Regions from separate parts of the Priestia sp. YIM B13486 genome, predicted to be linked through region 2. Evidence: a T-box and tRNA genes for the amino acid it is inferred to sense, from the RefSeq annotation. Region 2 holds a T-box; the other holds one or more tRNA genes.
The links. A T-box is a leader RNA that pairs with one kind of tRNA and senses whether it is charged. The one in region 2 lies ahead of pheS (phenylalanine--tRNA ligase subunit alpha), so its partner is inferred to be a tRNA-Phe.

Region 1 (6,363 bases), on a different contig from region 2:
GATCAATGATGTAATGATAAAACTTCACAAAATTGATTGGGTCACGACTAAATCGGTAGTCTTGGCTATCTAGCTTAGATAATTGAAGCAAGTCGTTAACGAGACGAATCATTCGTTCTGTTTCCGTTTGCGTTACATTTAAAAATGTTGGAGCTAAGTCCTTATCTTCCCATGCTCCTTCTGCAAGCGCATCTAAATAACTGCGCATCGTTGTTAACGGCGTACGCAATTCATGTGAAACATTCGCTACGAATTCTCGGCGATCTTGATCAATTTTCTCCTGCTCTGTAATATCATGCAAGACAATGATAATTCCGTTAATAAAACCGGTCTCTTTTTGAATAGCGGAAATGGTAGCTCTTAAAATAAAAGGATCCGATTTTGTACTAAAGTCCAAAATTAATGACTCTTGATTAGCGAGCAAGCTTTCAAACGTATGCGTTTCTTCAAGATCTAATAGGGAAACAACTGGGTCAGATAAAACCGTTTCACGTGAAACATTTAGCATAGCTGCGGCTGGATCATTAATTAAAATTACTCTTCCCTTTCGATCCGTCGCAATAACGCCGTCCGTCATATGAGCTAATACTGAACTAAGCTTACGGCGCTCCCCTTCTGTAGTTGCCTGTGCTTCTTGAAGCTTTCTTGTTAAGTTGTTGAATGTGAGAGCTAGCTGACCAATCTCATCATACCCGTATACCTTAGCTTTTCTCGTAAAATTCCCTTTGGCCATCTCAAGTGCTTGTTTTCTCATTTCAGACATTGGACGAGTAATCGTCTGAGCTAAAAACACGCCTAAAATAGCTGTAATAAAAAGAGCAATTACCGTCCCTGCTTTAAAGATCTGATTGATATTACTCATTTGATCGTAAACAGGCTCCATGGAAGCTGTTAAGTAAATAGCACCTAAGATTTCTTCGCTAGACTGAACTTTTCCATTTTTATTAGTTGAATTTGATTGACTGGCACCTACTTTATCCTGTAAACGAATAGGCTGTATCATAACTCTGATTCGCTGTCCGCTTTGATCAACAAATACATTATCAGAGTTTGTTCCTGCTAACAACGCATTTGTAATCGCTAAATCATTAGTCTTTTTACCTATGATCTGTTGAGGATTTGAGTTCGATGTAGCAATGATTCTTCTATTTTGGTCAATGACTCTTACTTCAGAGATGTCATTCATATCATTTGAAGCTAAATTGGGTCTTGAAGCAAAATCTCGTAAAATAGTCTTTAAGTCTTCCTCAAGAGTGGGTGAATCATCATCACGATTTTTCACCATTTCTTGTCCAATATTATACGTCAGCAAGTCTGTCCGCTCTTGAAGAGACGTTCGAAAGTTGTTAACTAATTCTTTTTCTAATTGTCGTGCAAAATAGACCCCAATAATTTGCATCGCAATTAAAATGAGCAGCACATAAATCAATACAAACTTTAAATGAATAGATTGCAGGAGCCTTACTTTCTTCATCTAAAATTACTCCTGCTCTGGGCTGCGTAAATAATAGCCTACTCCACGTCTTGTTACAATCCACATTGGATGGCTTGGATTATCTTCAATTTTTTCACGTAATCTTCGAACTGTTACATCTACCGTACGCACATCACCAAAATAGTCATAACCCCATACAGTTTGAAGCAAGTGTTCACGCGTCATGACTTGTCCAATGTGCTTCGCTAAATAATGCAGCAGCTCAAATTCACGGTGAGTCAGTTCAATCGTTTCTCCGCGCTTAGACACGATATAAGCATCTGGGTGAATAACAAGTGCTCCAATCGTAATTTCATTCGTTTCGCTTTCTTCCGTTGGAACAGCTACCTGCTGATGTCTACGTAAATTAGCTTTTACACGTGCTAATAATTCACGCGTACTAAACGGCTTAGTTACATAATCATCTGCACCTAATTCTAGACCTAAAACTTTGTCAATTTCAGAGTCTTTTGCTGTTAACATGATAATTGGCATATCATATTTTTTGCGCACTTCTCGGCAAACTTCCATTCCATCTTTCTGAGGAAGCATAATATCTAATAAAATCATTTCAGGCTGTACTTCTTCCACTTTTTCAAGTGCTTCTACGCCATCATAAGCACAAAATACTTCGTAACCTTCTTTTTGCAAATTAAACTTTAAAATATCTGCAATCGGCTTTTCGTCATCTACGACTAAAATACGTTTATCCATGATCATCGTTCTCCTTTATTAGTTGAAGCAAAATATAAAAGATAGTATTCATACTGTTTGAATACCGTAGTTTTATTATACTTGATAACCCTTGAAACGTCACAAGTTCATCCTCTACTATACATGAAGATATATGATTTTCAACCATCTCTAAATACAAAAGTAATATATTACCACAAAAGAGATACAAAGCAAATAACGTTTTCTTTTAAATGTAAATAAAAGAAAAAAGCATGACTTTAAATAAAGTCATGCTTTTTGATGGCTCGGGACGGAATCGAACCGCCGACACAAGGATTTTCAGTCCTTTGCTCTACCAACTGAGCTACCGAGCCAAAATGGCGGTCCCGACGGGAATCGAACCCGCGATCTCCTGCGTGACAGGCAGGCATGTTAACCGCTACACCACGGGACCTCAGTCTATATGCTATGTATTAAAAATATTAAAAATGACCCGTACGGGATTCGAACCCGTGTTACCGCCGTGAAAGGGCGGTGTCTTAACCGCTTGACCAACGGGCCACGTTGTAACAAAAGTGAGCCATGAAGGACTCGAACCTTCGACCCTCTGATTAAAAGTCAGATGCTCTACCAACTGAGCTAATGGCTCATGTTATATCTCTTAGCGACGCTTATTATAATAACATGATATTTCATATGAATGCAATAGTTTTTTTAAAACTTTCTTTTTATTATTGAGCTTTTTTAAAAAATCTTGTTAACAAAGCACCAATTATAAATAAAAAAGGTTAGCTCACGAGGAGCTAACCTTTTTTATTTAGCTATATACACCACGTAATACATTTGTTTGTGTACGATCTGGACCTACAGAGAAAATAGATAAAGGAATACCTGTTAATTGAGACACGCGCTCTAAGTAGTGGCGAGCGTTATCAGGTAACTCATCTAATGTTTTCACACCCGTAATATCTTCTGTCCAACCTGGAAGCTCTTCATATACAGGTTCGCATTCTGCAAGTGTTTTTAAGCTAGCAGGGAATTCTTCCATAACTTCCCCTTTATAACGGTAAGCTACGCAAATCTTTAATGTCTCAATTCCCGTTAATACATCAATTGAGTTTAAAGATAAATCTGTGATTCCGCTAACGCGACGAGCATGACGTACAACTACACTGTCGAACCAACCTACACGGCGAGGACGACCAGTTGTTGTACCATATTCACGTCCTACTTCACGGATTTGATCACCGATTTCGTTTGTTAATTCAGTTGGGAAAGGACCGTCACCAACACGAGTTGTATATGCTTTTGATACACCTACAACGTGTTTGATTTTAGATGGACCTACACCAGAACCAATTGTTACTCCACCCGCTACTGGGTTTGAAGATGTAACAAATGGATATGTTCCTTGGTCGATATCTAACATAACACCTTGTGCGCCTTCAAATAGTACACGACGTCCTTCGTCTAACGCATCATTTAATACTACTGATGTATCAACAACATATTTTGCAACTTGTTGACCATACTCATAGTACTCATCTAAAATTTCTTCTAATGTAAAGCCTTCTACTTCATACATTTTTTCAAGAAGGCGGTTCTTTTCAGCTAAGTTTTGTGTTAATTTTGCTTCAAATACTTCACGGTCTAGTAAATCGGCAATTCGAATACCAACACGTGCTGCTTTATCCATATAAGCTGGTCCAATACCTTTTTTCGTTGTACCAATCTTATTTTCACCTTTACGTTCTTCTTCAACTTCATCTAATTTTAAATGATATGGAAGAATCACATGAGCTCGGTTACTAATACGTAAGTTTTCTGTTGTTACACCGCGATCATGTAAGTATTTTAATTCTTGAACAAGCGCTTTTGGATCGACAACCATACCGTTTCCAATTACACACGTTTTGTCATTATAAAAAATACCTGAAGGAATTAAATGTAACTTATAAGTTTCACCATTAAACTTAATTGTGTGACCTGCATTGTTCCCACCTTGGTAACGTGCAATCACTTCTGCATTTTCTGATAGGAAGTCTGTAATCTTCCCTTTTCCTTCATCTCCCCATTGTGTTCCTACTACAACGACTGAAGACATATCTTAAGCACCTCCGCTTAGTAAGCAACAGCTCACTACGACATAATTTAACCATGGATAAGTGTATCAATTTATCACACTAAAGTCAATTAAATCCGAACGATTTAACAAAAGTTATTACAAATATATCGTATTTTGCGGAACGAATACGATAACAATAAAATAAAACCTCTCATATTGAGAGGTTTTATGCACCAGGCGGCACTCCTGCGTCATCAAAGCGCCGCTCGAGATTAACGAATTTATTGTACTCTTTTACAAAGGCAAGCTGTACGGTTCCAACTGGACCGTTACGCTGCTTGGCTATAATAATCTCGATAATATTTTGATTTTCTGTATCTTTTTCATAATAGTCTTCACGATATAAGAAAGCTACGATATCGGCATCCTGCTCAATACTTCCGGATTCACGGATATCAGACATCATTGGCCGCTTATCTTGTCTTTGCTCTACTCCACGGGAAAGCTGTGATAAGGCGATAACAGGAACTTCTAATTCACGAGCTAAAGCTTTTAACGCACGAGAAATTTCAGATACTTCCTGCTGTCGGTTTTCTCCGCTTCGTCCATTTCCTTGAATGAGCTGTAAGTAGTCAATTAAAATCATCCCAAGCCCGCCTTCTTGTTTCAAGCGACGGCACTTAGAACGGATTTCACCTACACGAATACCCGGTGTATCATCAATATAAATCCCTGCATTGGACAAAGATCCCATTGCCATCGTGAGCTTTCCCCAGTCATCAGCTGTAAGCGAACCTGTACGCAGCCTTTGTGCATCAATATTTCCTTCGGCACACAGCATCCTCATAACAAGCTGCTGAGCCCCCATCTCTAAACTGAAGATGGCTACGTTCTCATCCGTTTTCGTTGCAACGTTTTGCGCAATATTTAAGGCAAAAGCCGTTTTACCTACCGATGGTCGGGCCGCTACAATGATTAAATCATTTCGCTGGAACCCTGCTGTCATTCTATCTAAATCACTAAACCCGGTTGGGATACCTGTAATGTCACCTTTTCGATTGTGAAGAACTTCGATATCATCGTACGTTTGTACAAGTACATCTTTGATATTTTGAAACACACCGCTGTTTTTACGCTGTGCTACTTCTAAAATGTTTTTTTCCGCTTCATTTAATAAAACTTCCACTTCGTCTTCCCTTGCATATCCTTCTGAAGCAATATGCGTTGCAGTACGAATTAAACGGCGTAAAATCGACTTTTCTTCTACGATTTTACCGTAATACTCTACATTTGCAGCCGTTGGAACAGAGTTAGCTAAATCACTTAAATACGATACGCCGCCAACTTCTTCTAGGATTTTTTGGTCAGCTAATTCAGACGTTACCGTTACCAAATCAACCGGTTCACCTTGGTCAGAAAGTTTCAGCATACATGTAAAGATTTTCTGGTGCGATGCCCGGTAAAAATCTTCAGGTATTAGCAGTTCAGATGCTAAGGTTAAAGAAGAAGGCTCTAAGAAAATGGCCCCTAATAGCGCTTGCTCTGCTTCAATATTCTGAGGCGGAAGACGATCAGCAAAAAGATCACTCATATTTCTATGCCCCTCTTATATTCTTTCAGTATTTTCTTTCATCATAAATGTTGGCGCGAACAAATACAAGTCCGCGCCAACCCTTTATATTATTTACTTATTTCTCAATCTTACGTTTATTTTTGTTCAGTCACGTGTACCTTTACCGTAGCCGTTACTTCCGGATGTAATTTAACCGGTACATTTGTGTAGCCTAATGCGCGAATTGCATCATTTAATTCAATTTTACGCTTATCTACTTTAATTTTGTGCTTTTTCTTTAATTCTTCAGCAATTTGTTTGCTTGTGATAGAACCGAATAAACGGCCACCTTCACCAGATTTTGCTGTTAATTCAACTGTTAGTTCTTCAAGAGTTGCTTTTAACTCTTTGTTTGCTTGAAGTTCTGCAGCTGCATCTTTTTGCTCTCTATTTTTTTGTGCTTCTAATACTTTCACATTACCGCCTGTAGCTTCAACAGCATAACCATTTTTTAATAAGAAGTTATGTGCATAACCGTCTGAAACATTTTTCACTTCACCTTTTTTGCCTTTTCCTTTTACATCTTTTAAGAAAATT
Region 2 (6,363 bases):
CAGGATCAGTCGAAAGAAAACTATGTGGACATGTTTGTATCTTACATGACGCTTGGCGATATGTTTGGTTTTTCCGCTGAACATATTGAAAAGGCGTACATCTCAAAAAATGAAGTGAATTTTAAACGCCAAGAACAAGGATACTAGAAATAAAGGGATGGGAAATTTTACTTCAACCTCTTTTTAGCTATAATAGAGGTATACATATGAAAGGGGTAATCCATATGACAAAGTTAGATGAAACATTGACGATGCTTAAAGCACTAACAGATGCAAAAGGAATTCCTGGCAATGAGCGTGAACCGCGTGAGGTTATGAAGAAATATATTGCACCTTATGCAGATGAAGTAACGACGGATGGGCTAGGCAGTTTGATTGCAAAAAAAGTGGGCAACGAACAAGGGCCTAAAATTATGGTAGCCGGTCACTTAGATGAAGTAGGCTTCATGGTGACTCAAATTGATGAACGCGGCTTTATTCGTTTTCAAACGGTAGGCGGATGGTGGTCTCAAGTGATGCTTGCTCAACGCGTAACCATCGTTACATCTAAAGGAGAGGTAACGGGGATTATTGGCTCAAAGCCTCCTCATATCCTGCCTCCAGAAGTTCGTAAAAAGCCAGTTGACATTAAAGATATGTTCATCGATATTGGTGCCTCTAGCAGAGAAGAAGTAGCGGAGTGGGGAGTGAAACCTGGTGATCAGGTTGTGCCTTATTTCGAATTTACGGTTATGAACAACGAAAAGATGCTGCTAGCGAAAGCCTGGGATAACCGTATCGGCTGTGCAATCGCTATCGATGTATTAAAAGCTTTAAAAAATGAAACACATGAAAATGTTGTGTATGGTGTAGGAACGGTGCAAGAAGAAGTTGGACTTCGAGGTGCAAAAACATCCGCTAACTTTATTGAACCGGATATTGCATTTGCTGTTGATGTCGGCATCGCTGGAGATACACCTGGTGTTTCTGATAAAGAAGCATCTTCTAAAATGGGAGAGGGTCCGCAAATCATTTTATATGATGCTTCCATGGTTTCTCATAAAGGACTTCGAGATACAGTGGTAGATGTGGCAGATGAATTAAATATTCCATATCAATTTGATGCAATCGCTGGAGGCGGTACGGACTCAGGTTCTATCCATATTTCAGCTAACGGGGTGCCAGCACTTTCAATTACGATCGCAACTCGTTATATCCATTCTCATGCAGCAATGCTTCATCGTGAGGATTATGAAAATGCAGTTAAATTAATTGCGGAAGTAATTAAACGCTTAGACCGAAATACGGTAAACGCAATTACGTATAATTAAAAAAAGCTCATTCTCCTAGGAGAATGAGCTTTTTGCTGTACATAGGACAAGGCTATTTATTTTAAACCGTTTTCAAGCGTTGTCAGAATTTCTTCTTTTTCTGATTCTGGAGACTTTTCCCAAAGCACCTCAAATAAAACACCAAGTCCAGGGAGCATTTTTTCCTCGCCGCTTTGAATAGCGTCAGAAATTGTAGCTTCAAGCTCTTCTTTTGAGTTTCCTGAAACGTTTGCAATAACAGCATTTCGTAAATTAAGATCCATCATTTTCACCTCAGCTATCGTAAAGTTACCAATAGTTTTTGTTTTCTTTGCGATTTCTATGTACAATAAAGTGAAACTTATCTAATGATTATTGAGCAAAATGTAATCGAACTATTTATTTTTATATAGATAAAGGAGTTATGTTTGTGAAACAAATTGATTCAGTTAAAAATCCGCAGGTAAAAGCGTGGAAAAAGCTGCATAATAAAAAAGACCGTGATAAGCAGGGCCTTTTTATGGTAGAAGGCTTTCATTTAGTCGAAGAAGCTATCAAAAATAAGGATTGCGTAAAGGAACTAATTATACGCGAATCAATCGAAGTGCCAGCACAGTGGAACATAGACGGTATTGAAATAACCGTTGTCAACGAAGCAATAATCAAATTATTATCTGACACCGAAACACCTCAAGGAATTATCGCTGTGTGTTTTCAAACGAAGCATGCAGAAATCATTCATACAGCACAGAAAGTATTGCTTTTAGATGCGGTGCAAGATCCAGGTAACCTAGGTACGATTATTCGAACCGCTGATGCTGCCGGAGTGGACGCTATTATCGTTGGAGAGGGCAGCGTGGATGTGTACAACCCCAAAGTCGTTCGTTCAACGCAAGGAGCTATTTTTCATCTTCCAATTGTAAAAAGCGATTTACTCGAAATGATTTCACTGTTAAAAGAAAGAGGAATAGCAGTTTACGGCACGTCCCTACAAAATGGAAAGGTCTACTCATGCGTAAAACCTTCAAACGAATTTGCGCTGATTGTGGGAAATGAAGGAAACGGCGTAAGCGAGAAAGTGCTGGAACAAACGGATCAGAATCTGTACCTTCCCATCTATGGAAAGAGCGAGTCGCTAAATGTTGCCATCGCTTCTGGAATCTTACTTTATTATTTACGCGGAATGTAGTTGCATCGAGAACGTGTTTTCACTATAATAATACAATAGTTACATATGTAAAAAACGATGAAAGAGAGCAGTAGCTTATGTCCGTTTATGCAGGGAGAAAATGCCGCGACTGAAAGCATTTTTATAAATGTAATAAGTGAATTCACCTCTTGAGTTGACACTTAGACCATCTTACATAGATGTAAAGGTGTTCCGGAGATTCCGTTAACTTGAATGAAGTGAACTGTATACGTCTGTGTATATAGTTAACAAGGGTGGTAACGCGACTAATCCTCGTCCCTTTTTTGGGAGGAGGTTTTTTTATTTGTCATTTTTTACGTTAAAAGGAGGAATAAGTGATGAAAGAACGTTTACAAGAACTTCAACAAGAAGCAATTGCAAAAGTCGAAGCAGCAAGTGCTTTAAAAGAATTAAACGACGTACGCGTAGCTTATTTAGGAAAGAAAGGCCCTATCACAGAAGTGCTTCGCGGTATGGGAAAACTTTCAGCTGAAGAGCGTCCTGCAATGGGAGCACTTGCAAATGAAGTGCGTGAAGCTATTGCATCTAAAATTGAAGAAAAACAAACGGCGTTAGAAGCAGCTGAGGTAGAGCGTAAACTTGCTTCAGAAACAATCGACGTAACGCTGCCAGGACGCCCTGTTAAAGCAGGTACGCATCACCCGCTAACAAGCGTGGTTGAAGAAGTAGAAGATTTATTCTTAGGAATGGGCTATGAAGTAGCAGAAGGACCGGAAGTAGAGCAGGACTACTATAATTTCGAAGCGCTGAACTTGCCAAAAGGTCACCCAGCACGTGATATGCAAGATACGTTTTATATTACGGAAGAAACGCTTCTTCGCACGCATACATCAACTGTTCAAGCTCGTGTTATGAACAAGAATGAAGGCAAAGGACCTGTTAAAATTATTTGCCCGGGTAAAGTGTACCGCCGCGATGACGATGATGCTACGCATTCTCATCAATTCATGCAAATTGAAGGTCTTGTAGTAGACGAAAACATTCGTATGAGCGATTTAAAAGGCACGCTTGAAGTATTTGTGAAAAAGATGTTCGGTGCAGACCGTGAAATTCGTCTTCGTCCAAGTTTCTTCCCGTTCACTGAGCCGTCTGTAGAAGTAGACGTATCGTGTGCAAAATGTGGAGGTAAAGGCTGTAATGTATGTAAACAAACAGGCTGGATTGAAATTTTAGGAGCTGGCATGGTTCATCCAAATGTCCTTGAAATGGCTGGATACGATTCAACTAAATATCGTGGTTTTGCTTTTGGAATCGGTGTAGAGCGTATTGCTATGTTAAAACACGGCGTGGATGATATTCGTCATTTCTATACAAATGATGTTCGTTTCTTAGATCAATTTAAACAAGTATAAAGGAGGGGCTACGATGTTTGTATCTTATCGTTGGTTACAAGAGTATGTTGACTTATCAGGCGTAACGGCAGAAGAGTTAGCAGATAAAATCACAAAAAGTGGAATTGAAGTTGAAGGTGTAGAAAACTTAAATAAAGGCATCAGCGGAGTGGTAATTGGTCACGTTGTAGAACGTGAACAGCATCCGAATGCTGATAAATTAAGCCGCTGTCAAGTAGATCTTGGCGGAGGAGAAATCGTTCAAATCGTGTGCGGAGCACCAAACGTGGCACAAGGTCAAAAAGTAGCGGTTGCAAAAGTGGGAGCTGTACTTCCAGGTAACTTTAAAATCAAGCGTGCTAAGCTTCGCGGTGAAGAATCGAACGGTATGATTTGTTCTCTTCAAGAGCTTGGCATTGAAAGCAAGCTTGTGGCAAAAGATTATCAAGAAGGCATCTTCGTGTTCCCAAGCGATGCTGAAGTAGGAGCGGATGCACTAGATGCATTAAACTTAAACGATGAAGTATTAGAACTAGGGCTAACACCAAACCGTTCAGACTGCTTAAGTATGTTAGGCGTAGCACATGAAGTGGCTGCTATTTTACGTCGTGAAGTGAAGTATCCGTCAGTAAACGTGCAAACGTCTGATGAGCAAGCAGCTGATTATATTTCCGTTAAAGTAGAGGCAAAAGAAGACAATCCGCTTTACGTAGCGCGCGTTGTGAAAAACGTAAAAATTGCTCCGTCACCATTATGGATGCAAACGCGTTTAATGGCAGCTGGTATTCGACCTCATAACAACGTTGTTGATATTACCAACTATATTTTGCTTGAATACGGCCAGCCGCTGCATGCTTTTGACTATGATCGTCTTGGTTCAAAAGAAATTGTTGTACGTCACGCGTCAAAAGGCGAAAAGTTTGTAACACTTGATGATCAAGAGCGCGTATTAAAAGGCAATCAGCTTGTCATTACAAACGGCAGTGAGCCGGTAGCTCTTGCAGGTGTAATGGGCGGAGCGAACTCCGAAGTAAAAGACGATACGGTAAATGTTCTCATTGAATCAGCTTACTTCAAAGGCTTAACGGTTCGCCAAGCTTCAAAAGACCACGGTCTTCGCAGTGAGGCAAGCGCTCGTTTTGAAAAAGGAATTGATCCTAACCGTACGCGTGTAGCTGCTGACCGCGCAGCAGAATTAATGGCTGAATACGCTTCAGGTGAAGTGGTAAGCGGTACTGTAGAAGTAGATACACTAACTGTGGAACCTGCTGTTGTAGCTGTGTCACTTGGCCGTATTAACGATGTGCTTGGTACAGAGTTATCAATGGAAGAAGTACAAGACATTATGAACCGTCTTCAATTTGAAAACAAAGTGGAAGACGAAACCATTGTTGTAACAGTGCCAACTCGTAGAGGCGATATTACAATTGAAGAAGATATCGTCGAGGAAGTAGCACGTATGTATGGCTATGACAACCTTCCTACAACGCTTCCTGTAACAGTGGCAACTCCAGGAAAACTAACAGAGTATCAGCTTGGACGCCGTAAAGTTCGCCGTTTCTTAGAAGGTGCGGGACTAGCACAAGCAACAACATATTCGCTAACGAGCGCTGAAAAAGCTACTCAGTTTGCACTAAATGCAACAAGTACGATTGGTCTAGCAATGCCGATGAGTGAAGATCGCAGTATCCTTCGTCAAAGCTTAGTGCCTCATTTGCTAGAAGCAGTGAAGCATAATAATGCTCGCCAGTCGGATTCTATTGCGCTATACGAAACAGGCTCAGTGTTCTTATCTAAAGGTGAAGGAGAATTACCGGATGAGCAGGAGCGCGTAGCAGGTGCAATCACGGGTCTATGGCATGCTCACGGCTGGCAAGGTGAAAAGAAAGTCGTTGATTTCTATGTGATTAAAGGTGTACTAGAAGGGTTATTTGCACAGCTTGGTTTGGAGAAACGAATCTCATATGCTCCTGTTAAAAAAGACGGTATGCACCCTGGACGTACAGCGGCTGTATGGTTAGATGAAAAAGAAATTGGATACGTAGGTCAAGTTCATCCTGTTGCTCAGAAACAGTATGGTCTTCGTGAAACATACGTATTTGAATTACACCTTCAAGAGCTATTAGCTGCAGATGTCGAAGAAGTTCGTTATTCAGCTATTCCAAGATTCCCATCTATTACACGTGATATTGCACTTGTGGTAGATAAAAACGTTCTTGCAGGAGAAGTTCAGCGCGTCATCTATACGACGGGCGGAGAACTTTTAAAAGACGTGACGGTATTTGATCTATATGAAGGCGAGCGTATGGAAGAAGGCAAGAAATCTGTAGCTTTCTCTTTACGATACTTAGATCCTGAACGTACATTAACTGACGAAGAAGTAGCAAAAGCACATGGTGCAGTGTTAGAGGCTGTAGAAAAAGAATTTGGTGCAACGCTTCGTTCATAAGAATAAGAAAAGAGATGTGGATTTCCACATCTCTTATTTTTTAGCTAATTTTAAAGCTTTTTCCGTATTAGCAAAATGAATTTT

Region 1: it encodes a tRNA-Phe, which carries the amino acid that the T-box ahead of pheS (phenylalanine--tRNA ligase subunit alpha) is inferred to sense. The anticodon was not compared.

The regions. Positions count from the first base shown of each region.
Region 1 covers NZ_JBHZOZ010000005.1:335,880-342,242, forward strand. The annotation lists gene walK (cell wall metabolism sensor histidine kinase WalK) at 1-1,474, opposite strand, end outside; gene yycF (response regulator YycF) at 1,481-2,188, opposite strand; tRNA gene ACFX4G_RS16365 (tRNA-Phe) at 2,451-2,523, opposite strand; tRNA gene ACFX4G_RS16370 (tRNA-Asp) at 2,528-2,603, opposite strand; tRNA gene ACFX4G_RS16375 (tRNA-Glu) at 2,639-2,710, opposite strand; tRNA gene ACFX4G_RS16380 (tRNA-Lys) at 2,726-2,798, opposite strand; gene ACFX4G_RS16385 (adenylosuccinate synthase) at 2,967-4,253, opposite strand; gene dnaB (replicative DNA helicase) at 4,441-5,805, opposite strand; gene rplI (50S ribosomal protein L9) at 5,922-6,363, opposite strand, start outside.
Region 2 covers NZ_JBHZOZ010000001.1:673,697-680,059, reverse strand. The annotation lists gene ACFX4G_RS03450 (dUTP diphosphatase) at 1-147, shown strand, start outside; gene ACFX4G_RS03445 (M42 family metallopeptidase) at 225-1,310, shown strand; gene sspI (small acid-soluble spore protein SspI) at 1,367-1,573, opposite strand; gene ACFX4G_RS03435 (TrmH family RNA methyltransferase) at 1,714-2,478, shown strand; T-box leader at 2,527-2,762, shown strand; gene pheS (phenylalanine--tRNA ligase subunit alpha) at 2,817-3,851, shown strand; gene pheT (phenylalanine--tRNA ligase subunit beta) at 3,865-6,279, shown strand; gene rnhC (ribonuclease HIII) at 6,313-6,363, opposite strand, start outside.